DNA from 3 places in the Virgibacillus xinjiangensis genome. Region 2 is predicted to be linked to each of the others. Evidence: predicted binding sites of a transcription regulator. Region 2 holds the regulator's gene; each other region holds the start of a gene.
What was found. The regulator LexA, encoded in region 2, represses DNA repair genes until DNA is damaged. The targets are predictions, from matches to a motif close to CGAACATATGTTCG.

Region 1 (3,661 bases), on a different contig from region 2:
ATATGCTACTTTTATACCGATTTCTTTCAGGTAATCTGTGAGATCTTCCGACATCTTCTTCGTCAGAGTCGTCACCAGTACACGTTCATTCCGCTCTGTCCGTGTATTGATTTCTTCAATCAGATTATCTATCTGACCTTCGATCGGGCGCACTTCCACTTTCGGATCCAATAGCCCGGTCGGACGAATGATTTGTTCCGTCATATCCGGTGAATGCTCCATTTCATATGGCCCCGGAGTAGCTGATACATACACCAACTGGTTGGTAGACTTCTCGAACTCTTCGAATTTCAGCGGACGGTTATCAAGCGCTGAAGGCAGTCGGAATCCATGATCAACTAGAACTTGTTTTCTTGCCTGGTCTCCGTTATACATTCCCCGAATCTGTGGAAGGGTAACATGCGACTCATCGATGATCGTCAACGAGTCTTCCGGGAAATAATCCAGCAGCGTATAAGGAGTCGCACCTGCTTCCCGCAGTGTCAAATGGCGGGAATAGTTTTCGATTCCCGAGCAGAATCCCATCTCATTCATCATTTCCAAATCATAATTCGTACGCTGCTCCAACCGTTGCGCCTCCAGCAGTTTATCATTGCTGCGCAATTCTTCGAGTCTTTCTTCCAGTTCTTTTTCTATGTTGGCAATGGCCAGTTTCATTTTTTCTTCACGGGTGACGAAGTGGGATGCCGGGAAAATGGCGATATGTTCCCTGTCACCGATAATTTCTCCTGTCAGTGCATCGACTTCACGGATCCGGTCGATTTCATCTCCAAAGAATTCTATACGGACACAATGCTCTTCACGGGAAGCGGGAATGATTTCTACCGAATCCCCCCGCACACGGAAGGTACCGCGTTTGAAATCGATATCGTTGCGGGCATACTGGATGTCTACCAGATCTCTTAATAGCTGGTCCCTGTCCTTTTCCATCCCCATTCGTAAAGAAAGCACTTGGCTCCCATATTCTTCAGGAGAACCCAAACCGTAAATGCACGATACACTGGCAACAATCAGGACATCATTCCGTTCAAACAAGGCAGAAGTAGCGGAGTGCCTCAGCTTGTCAATTTCATCATTGATGCTGGCATCTTTTTCGATGAATGTATCAGTGGAAGGAACATAAGCTTCCGGCTGATAATAATCATAATAGCTGACGAAATATTCCACCGCATTATTCGGGAAGAACTCTTTGAACTCACTGTACAACTGTCCGGCAAGTGTTTTATTATGGGCGATCACCAAGGTCGGACGGTTGATCTCTTTTACCACATTCGACATCGTAAAGGTCTTCCCGGTACCAGTGGCCCCAAGAAGTGTCTGATGCCGCTGCCCTGCAAGCACCCGTTCGGTGATTTCCCGGATGGCATTAGGCTGATCCCCTGATGGTTCATATTTGGAAACAAGCTCAAATTTATTTTCTTTCACTTGTAAGCCTCCGTTCTTTTGCTAACACTAGTTTATCATAGATAATAGTTTATTTTAACATACTTGCGAACGAACATTCGATAGTTGTGCTCCATGCAGCTATTAGCATGATACCCTTCCTGCGGGGTATGGAATCACTGGTTGCAAAATTCCCTTTAAAGAACAGGGAAAGACTATCGATTATGCACGAAGGATTTCTTGAGTCTGAAAACAGAGCAAAAAAGCCTCCAGCATTCTCAGCTGAAGGCTTTTCCAAAACAGTCCTTTATTCTGTTACTAGCAGTCTTCCCTTTGCCCCCTTTGCAGCGTGGTTGAATTGATGTGTAACAAAGTGGTAATCTCCTGCTTCCTTTACCGTAAATTCGGCAACTGCTCCACCACTAGCCGGAAGCATCAATGTTTGTAAACCTTCCATATGGTTGGCTGGATTTCCGTCAATATAGACATCATCAAAGATGGTGCCGATGACATGGAAGGAGCTGACTTCATTCGGTCCGACATTATTGATATAGAACCTGACCTTATCTCCTGCTTTGGCTGTAAGCGGCTCATCCTCAATGGAAGCGATCGTACCATTTGTGTTCAACTGACCTTCATGCAAAGCTTTCGTTGAAAATACGACTTGAGATGGAACATTGTTCATCATATCTTCGAGGTCATTATACTTATACCATTCATTTTGGATGATGACATATTCGTGATCTACTTCATCATCTGTCGGATACCCATCATCCGGCTGAACGATAATCACACCATGCATTCCATTGGCTATATGGGATAGGACTGGGTCAGTCCCGCAGTGATACATGAACACTCCCGGTTTGGAAGCCTGATAGACAAAGGTTCCTTCCTCATTCGGTTCCACATCAGCAAATCCTTTATCAGGGGCGGTATGAACGGCATGGAAATCCATGCTGTGCGGGATGGCCGGGTCTAGATTATCAAGCGTGAAATGGATCGTGTCCCCTTCTTTCACTACTACTAGCGGACCGGGCGCTTCTCCATTAAACGTCCAGGCTTTGTAATTGTTTCCTGGCTCAATTTCAATGTCAGTAATCTGGGAGGTCATTTTAATGTAGACATCCGACCCATCCCTTTCCATTTCTACCGGTATCGGCTCCTGGTTCAAATCTTGATGGGGAGCAATAACTTCTACCGCATCAGTCATCACTTCCTGTTTCTTTTCCGCTTTCACCTGTTCTTTCTGTTCATTTGAGTTGTCCAATTCCATAAATACAGATAGCATGACGGCGAGTGCGCCAAAACCTACGAGAGCACCGAAAACGATCTTTTTCAGCATTTTTCACCACTCCATGGTCATATGATAGATAAAAACCCTGACCACTCAACCGCCATACACTCTGTCGTTTGTTAAATTGAATGGTTGATTTTCATCTTCATCTATAGTATAAAGGTCCCAATTTTATCCACGTGTGATTTAACTCACTTATTCATGTTCAATTATGAACAATCTATGACAGCGGTTTCTTCTTCAAATTCTTCTCATTTCCCCGGTTGCAGACGACAAACAAATAATAGAAGAACAATTCTAAAGCAAAATGAGGCTGGGACAAAAATGTTTTATCCCAAGATAAACCCGAACCACCTGGAAATCTGATGAGCGGAGATACACCACTCCGGAAATACACTTCGCTTTCCGCGGGCGGCTGGTGAGCCACCTTGTGCTTCGCACTGTGGTGTCTCACCTATGCCTTTCCTCCCGCAGAAGTCTTCGTATATTTCCTCCGCTGTTTCCGTTCATTGCTCGTCTGTAGGATTCAACATTTTAATTATGCCCCAGCCTCATCTATCAAATATACGGCCTTTATTACCACCTAATGACCAGCCATATGCCCGGCTATATTTCAAGGCCATCTCCGGATGCATAGACACTTTTCCCTATATTTCCGCTCGTTCCCTCCAGCATGCCGAAATGATCACTTTTCCTTATGAGGATCATTCAAGAGTACTATTCCCAATTCATGGTGGTCTCCTTCATATAAAGCACCTTGTACAAACCTTATTTCTCCTGAAGCGTCCAACACTTCCAACTTAAAGTATGCACCACTTCCCTGCAAGGCTTGGTAAAAACTCTCTTCCGTATTCACTTTCCGTCCATTTACTTTCCTCACTGTCTCCCCTGGATGGATGTCGATACGGTCAGCAGGTGAATCTTTGATCACCCCAAGCACACGGATCCCATCATCCAACTTTCTGAAATACGGTTGCCCCTTCC
Region 2 (3,661 bases):
GAATCCCACTGACGGAAATTCTTCAGATCATCCATTGTCACGTTATAACCCGAAAGGTGAAGCAGGCTGTATAGAAGCATGGAACCATGGCCTGCAGATAAAACAAAGCGGTCTCTATTGAACCACTTGGAATTTTTAGGATTATGGTTCATAAAGTCTGTCCACAATGTATAAGCCATTGGGGCAGCGCCCATAGGCAAACCCGGGTGTCCGGAGTTTGCATTCTCGATCGCGTCGATCGACAATGTACGAATGGTGTTGATTGATTTCTGTTCAATTGCGTTTGCCATTTAAAATCTCCTTTACTCTTTCTGTCTGATAAGTTTGTCACATATACATTCTATAATGAAACATTTCACATAACAAGTCTGAGTTCTGCTCCTATGGAAACGTAAAATTAAATTTAGTGCTTTTTATTCCTGTCTTGAAGATCCCTTACTTTTTGAGGAGTTACATCGTTCCCATCAGGATCCATGACTGTCATCGATTTGAACTGGTTTTTAAACGACCTGCGGACATTTTTCAAGTATTCTTCCCGAAGCTGTTTCTGTTCCTCTTTTTCCGTTTCCGTCAATCCGTCTTTCTTTGATTTTTTGGAAAGCTCATTGATCCGCTCAATTTTTCCTTTTGATAACATGGTCTATAACCTCCTTGGCTGTCCTGTCCAACAAACTAAAAGAGCAGGGACAGTCTCGTCCTTGCTCTTCATCTTATCTTTCCATATGGACATTATCAAGTATTTTGATACTCCTTGTATCTACGGTGTACCGTCGCTTTCGAGACAGGGTAACCCAAGTTATTCAAGGTCCTGGCAATTTCTTCAAACGTAAGTTTATTCTGTCTCAACCGTACTACTTCTTCTATTGGGAAATCGACTCTCTCCCTGCCTGGGGCATTATTGCGGTTGGAAAGGTTATCTGCTGGGTTGAAGCCGTTGCTGACCGCCTTTTTCATTCCTCTCTTAATTTTGGTATTATGGATTTTACGTTGATATTCCTCTACGATTCCTACAATTTGGAGAACCATGGAATCGGACTCGGAAAGTTCCAATTCTCCATCGTGGATTGCGGTATAAACTGGAACCTTGAGTTTTTGCAGCTGATGGAACAAAGCGATTTTGGTATTTCCCCGGCCGAGCCTTGTCTCATCCTGTATTAGAAGACAGTCAGCTTTTCCTTCTGTAAAATAATCCAGCATTTCAAATACCCCGTCCCGGTCAATATCATAACCGCTCTTCTGTTCTTCTATGGTGGCAACCACTTCAAAACCGAAATTCACAGCAAGATCATTAAGTTCCTTCCTCTGCCTTGCGAGTGATGTTTCCTGTTCGGTTTTATTCGTACTTACTCTACAATACACGATAGCTTTCATTGGACAAAACCCCTTGTGTTAATCTCAGCTGGTTATCATAGCAAAATAAAGAAACCCCAACATTAATATAAAAGTAATTATATAAAATGCATCGGTCTTTGTTATTTTACCAAACATTCAGCATTCCTCCCACTAAAATATAAGAACTATTGTTCGCATACAAATCATGTTAATACGAACATACGGTCCTGTCAACCGTTTTTTCGAACTAACGTTTGCATTAGCTAGTACCGAATGGTAAACTATCACTAGTAAATTCTATGTGCGAGGTGTTTGATAGATGACTAAGCTTTCAAAAAGGCAGCAAATGATCCTTGATTATATAAAAGAACAAGTCGGCGATAAAGGTTATCCACCTTCCGTCCGAGAAATCGCTGAAGCAGTCGGACTGGCTTCCAGCTCCACGGTACACGGGCATTTATCCAGATTGGAGAGCAAGGGCTTCATCAGGAGGGATCCTACAAAACCGCGTGCTATAGAAGTCTTGAATCTGGAAGAGGAAAACAATATTCCAAGAGAAGAAGTTCGGTATGCCCCAGTCATAGGTAAAGTTACAGCAGGCTTGCCTATAACTGCCGTGGAAAATATCGAAGAGTTCATTCCTCTCCCTGATTCCACTGCAGGTACGGATGATAATCTATTTATTCTAGTAATTGATGGGGAAAGTATGATAGAAGCTGGAATACTTGATGGGGACATGGTCATCGTAAAGCAGCAGAACACTGCTCAGAACAGTGATATAGTGGTAGCGATGACCGAGGAGAATGAAGCGACAGTAAAACGGTTTTTCAAAGAGAAGGATCATATCCGTCTTCAGCCGGAGAATGCTACCATGGAACCTCTCATCTATGACAATGTGACGATACTTGGAAAGGTAATAGGTCTCTACAGGAATATCCATTAAAAAAGCTGCCATGTGGCAGCTTTTTTAATGTTCCTTGCCCATATACATGCTAGAATTGGACTGCTAATTTCGAGCAAACATTTCCTATACAATATAATTTTGTCTTCGTTTTGCAGATGCCCCTCGCGGTACATACAAATTAAAAAGAACTTCCATTCATGAGCCGCTTTCCCATACTTAATCTGCTGATTGGTCTATAGGCAAGCGGTAAGGCAGCGGGTTTTGATCCCTGATTCGCTGGTTCAAGCCCAGCTAGACCAGCCACCCCCACCATAGTTGGTCCAATAAGGTACAACACTGCCAAGTAAACCCGGACAGTGTCGTACCTTATTTTTCATATCGCGTGCACACCCCATTAAACAGAGAATATACTGGCAAGGAATCACAACTATAACATTAGGGATGTGGAGACATGATACAGCTGCCCGGACTGGATTTTGAATCAGCATTCAATTGGGCTTCCGATCCCATTGAACATACGATTCTTAACCAAATGCATAGCCAGCCTGTCGTTTATTCCTACCAATCTATTGATGGATTACAGTTTGAATTAAAGTTGCGCAAAAATATCATAAGGAGTGCCAAAGCACTGAATGAGAGTGAAGCAAAATTTGAAACCTTTAAAAACTCCCGCTGTAACCCCGATTTTTGGCATCGTACAAATGTTGGAGGGTTCCGTTTAAGACAGGATGTTTCGCCAGCTGATGGTATCTTGGATATATACAAAAACAGCTCTTTGTATGGCTTTGAATGTGCTACAGCTATATTGATCATCTATTACCATGCTGTACTGGAGTCCATCGGAGAAAGATTGTTTAATCAATATTTTCAACAGCTATATTTATACAGCTGGCATCATGATACAGATCTGGGTATCCAACGAATTCAGACAGAATATATATTGCCAGGCGATGTTGTTTATTTCAACAATCCCGATTTCCATCCCGAAACGGACTGGTGGAGAGGAGAAAATGCAGTAGTTTTGGAAGACGGCATGTACTTTGGGCACGGTATGGGGATTACGACCGGGGAACGGATTATCCAATCTTTAAATCAACAACGAAGACCAGGTGGAACGCGATCAGCGTATTTAATGCGTTCCGCTACCAGGCCTTCTTTTGGCCATCTCGCTCGTATCACTTCGCTTTCTCGAAGTTTTGCCCCTTATAAAGTCCACTACCCCGTCGTCCATCATGATAGGACCTCTCTTTCCTACACTGGATACCTAAGCTTTTTAAATGGAGTTTATTACTCTTAGACGTGAAACACCCATCCCTTTTAGGGATGGGTGTTGGTTGTTAGTTTTCAGGAATGGAAAAACAAGAAGGTCCAATGACTTCCTCCATCATACTTAGTGATACTCATAAAGGGAATTACCTGCCACAG
Region 3 (3,661 bases), on a different contig from region 2:
TGGCTACCAATTATACCGGCTTTCAAAAAGCTGCTAAATAAGGAAAGAATAATAAAATTGTTCGAGTGGTCTAGGCTTGCATTCCATAGGGTTTAGGCCACTTATAATTTTGATGTTCCTATAAAAGGCTACAAATTTTATTATTTGAAGGAGGAATGAGTATGAATGTATCTCCTGATAAATTGACCCCCACGACCAAAAATCCTCAGCATCTCAACATCATTCTTTCTCAGCTTAGAGTAACTCAAGAAAATATACAGAAAGACAAAAGAGAATATTATGATGAGGAAACAGATAAGCAAAAGATCGAGCAATATTATAAAAACATTACCCTTGAAAACTCTAATGATAATGAGCTGGTTCAAACATTAAGTAAGCTTCTCCAGGACACCCACACAAACAAGGTGAGTTACGACCCGAGCGAGTATGTTTATCCCTGGGTTGATCTACGTCCTGATGGTAATCTTACCAGCGTTTACTCAGGTAGAAGAAGGAAAGCGGAAGAAGTGATCAAAGAGGACTATGCCATTTCCATCAAACGAAAAGAGGAGCTTGAAAAAATAACTGATAAAGACCAATATCTGATGGATGATAGGTTGGCTCAAATTGAGAATAATTTCAAATATAATTGCGAGCATTCCGTCCCACAGTCTTGGTTCAATAGACAAGAGCCAATGCGGGGAGATCTCCATCACTTATTTACTTGTGAACCTGTTTGTAACTCCATAAGAAATAATTATCCATACCACGATTTTAAGGGTTATGAACCAGAAGAAATGAGGGCGAAGAGAATAGAGGAGAAATGCGGAAAGGCAGATGAGGGATTATTTGAACCAGAAAGTGGTAAAGGAACAGTAGCGAGAGCGATGTTGTATTTTTTAATCAGGTATCCTGACGAGATAGAATCATCCTATAAGGAAGGTATCGATAAGGATTTATTATTGGATTGGCACCAGAACTTCCCACCTGACCTCTATGAAAAACATCGCAACCAGGCTATTTATGAGATTCAAGGAAACCGAAACCCGTTCATCGATTTTCCAAAGGAAATGATAAAATGCTTTAATATATAATGTTCTATAGTAAATTGCCTCAGGGGTCTATCGCTGAGGCCTTTTTTAATGAATATATTTTGTAGTAACAGAAAAAATATACATAGTTTACTGTTCTGAAATATCTTTTCGCTAGCAAGGTATCTTAAAGGTATTAAAAAGGATATCTTGTTAATTATTAACTTTGCACCATAATAATCTTAATGATAACATAAGAACAAATGTTCCTGTTAAGAGTAGAAAGGTGGATGCAGAATGGGCCAACTAAACGATCGTGGAACCAAAAAGTGGACTTCGTTAATGATGCCGGAGCATATTCAGCTGTTAAATAAAATGTGGGAAGAAAAGGAATACAAGGAGAAGCCCATCCTAGATGAGCAGAAGATGCAGGACATCAATGCTCAATTGCAGCTGGCGATACATAGCAACCTGACGGTTAACATTAAATATTATGCTAACCATGATTATGAGACAATTGCAGGTAAACTGCTGAAGATTGATTCGCTGAATAAACAGATCCAGTTAAATGATGAGGACCGAACTGTAATACCTCTGGATAGTATCATGGATATATTTATTGACTAGTCTGTGGTTGCATATCGAACAAAGGCATAATCTTACTATAATCAGAAGGAGGGGAAGGTTCGGCTATAAGAATCTGCTTGTATAATAAATTTGCTAAGTTCTGACATACTATATATAGTTAGAATACAGGTGTAAATTGTGAAGTAAGGAGGGGTAGGGTGAGTGATTTAAAAAAACAAGAGCCATATTATATACAATTTTATCACATGCTTAAACAAATGATCTTTGACGGTAAATATCAACCAGGTGATCGAATCAATGAGACCTATTTAGCCAAGAAATACAATGTAAGTAAAAGTCCGATTAGAGAGGCAATAAGAATTCTTGAGAAAGAAGGACTCTTAATTGTTGAGAATTCAAAAATGGTAGTCTATGAACCCACTTTAAAAGATATGAAAGATATCTACCATTGTAGAATGGCGCTAGAGTCCTTCGCTGTAAGGTTAACTACAAAATTTGCAAGTGATGCCCAATTAGAGGAAATAAGTAAAATTTTGAACGAAACTGAAAAAACAATAAAGGAAGAACAAGACTCTAATAAAATAATTACTTTGAATGAAAAGTTTCATAGTTTGATTCTTGCTTCAACAGAAAACGAGAGATTACAAAAGCAAGTGCAAGATTTAAAAGGTTTGATAAATTATTTCCGAATATTAAATTTTCAGGGGGAAGGTAGAGCAGAAACTATATTAAATCAACACAGGAAAATATTTGAGTTCATAAAAGTTAGAGATCATGAGCAGGCAGCCGCCGAGATGATTCGGCATTTGGAAATGGATGTAGAACATTTAATATCAGTTCTTCCGGATAATTTTGAATGAAGTAGTCTCAAATATATTATTAGCAAATAGAACTGCACCCAGTTTAGGGATTGCAGTTTTTTTATTGCAAGATATAAAAATATAATAAAAAGTATTGATAAATTTCTGAATTTAAATTATAGTATTTTTACAAGGTCGTCAGTCGACCGTCAACTAATAGAAATAACAATTATAAGTAGGAGGTATACACTATGAAAAACTTAAAGATTGCATCTATACCTGGAGACGGGATAGGGAAAGAAGTAGTACCTGCCGCTATCGATGTTTTGAAAGCGGTGTCAGACGTTCATGGAGGGTTACAATTTGATTTCACAGAGTTTCCTTATAGCTGTGAATACTACTTAGAGCATGGAGATATGATGGGTGAGGATGGGATTGATAGATTAAAAGAATTCGACTCCATTTTTCTAGGTGCTGTGGGAAACGTAAAGTTGGTCCCAGATCATATCTCACTATGGGGACTTCTGATTAAGCTTCGTCGAGAGTTTGAACAGGTGATTAATATACGTCCCGCTAAAATGCTTAGTGGAGTTCAATCTAATCTACTTAACCCAAAAGACTTTGATTTAATGGTGGTTAGGGAGAATAGTGAAGGAGAGTATAGTTCGGTAGGCGGTAGAATTTTCCGAGATGAAGATGAAATCGCCATTCAAAATAGTATATTCTCTCGAAAAGGAACGGAACGGGCTATGCGGTTTGCATTCGAGTTGGCTGCTAAAAGGCGGGGACATGTAACTAGTGCTACAAAGTCAAATGGCATCTACCATTCTATGCCGTTTTGGGACGAGATTTTTAAAGAAGTTTCTAAAGATTATCCAAGTATACAAACTGACTCCCAACATATTGATGCTTTGGCTGCATTCTTTGTCACGCATCCAGAAAAGTTTGATATTATTGTAGCTAGTAACTTATTTGGAGACGTATTAACAGATATAGGAGCAGCCATAATGGGTAGCGTGGGAATTGCCCCAGCTGCAAACATTAACGTGAACGGAAAATACCCATCTATGTTTGAGCCCGTACATGGATCAGCTCCAGATATCATTGGGAAGGGAATTGCAAATCCAATTGGGCAGGTATGGACAGCAAAGATGATGTTGGATCATCATGGTGAAGAAGAAATAGGATCCCTGTTATTAGATGTGGTGGAAAGTATTACACATGATCAAATTATGACACCGGATTTAGGCGGTAAACATTCAA

Region 1: the regulator LexA is predicted to act here: its motif matches at 1,492-1,505, upstream of uvrB (excinuclease ABC subunit UvrB).
Region 3: the regulator LexA is predicted to act here: its motif matches at 1,267-1,280, upstream of ACFOGI_RS09055 (YolD-like family protein).

What each region holds. Positions count from the first base shown of each region.
Region 1 is NZ_JBHRSA010000049.1:17,768-21,428, reverse strand. Features, by position in the region: gene uvrB (excinuclease ABC subunit UvrB) at 1-1,425, opposite strand, end outside; gene ACFOGI_RS13730 (multicopper oxidase domain-containing protein) at 1,691-2,725, opposite strand; gene ACFOGI_RS13725 (PDZ domain-containing protein) at 3,363-3,661, opposite strand, start outside.
Region 2 is NZ_JBHRSA010000004.1:19,237-22,897, reverse strand. Features, by position in the region: gene tkt (transketolase) at 1-290, opposite strand, end outside; gene ACFOGI_RS01060 (DUF896 domain-containing protein) at 404-637, opposite strand; gene ACFOGI_RS01055 (YneB family resolvase-like protein) at 733-1,371, opposite strand; gene lexA (transcriptional repressor LexA) at 1,652-2,275, shown strand; tRNA gene ACFOGI_RS01045 (tRNA-Gln) at 2,466-2,539, shown strand; gene ACFOGI_RS01040 (protein-glutamine gamma-glutamyltransferase) at 2,688-3,533, shown strand; gene ACFOGI_RS01035 (tetratricopeptide repeat protein) at 3,627-3,661, opposite strand, start outside.
Region 3 is NZ_JBHRSA010000036.1:22,806-26,466, forward strand. Features, by position in the region: gene ACFOGI_RS09045 (S8 family peptidase) at 1-41, shown strand, start outside; gene ACFOGI_RS09050 (endonuclease I family protein) at 162-1,073, shown strand; gene ACFOGI_RS09055 (YolD-like family protein) at 1,308-1,637, shown strand; gene ACFOGI_RS09060 (GntR family transcriptional regulator) at 1,796-2,458, shown strand; gene ACFOGI_RS09065 (tartrate dehydrogenase) at 2,650-3,661, shown strand, end outside.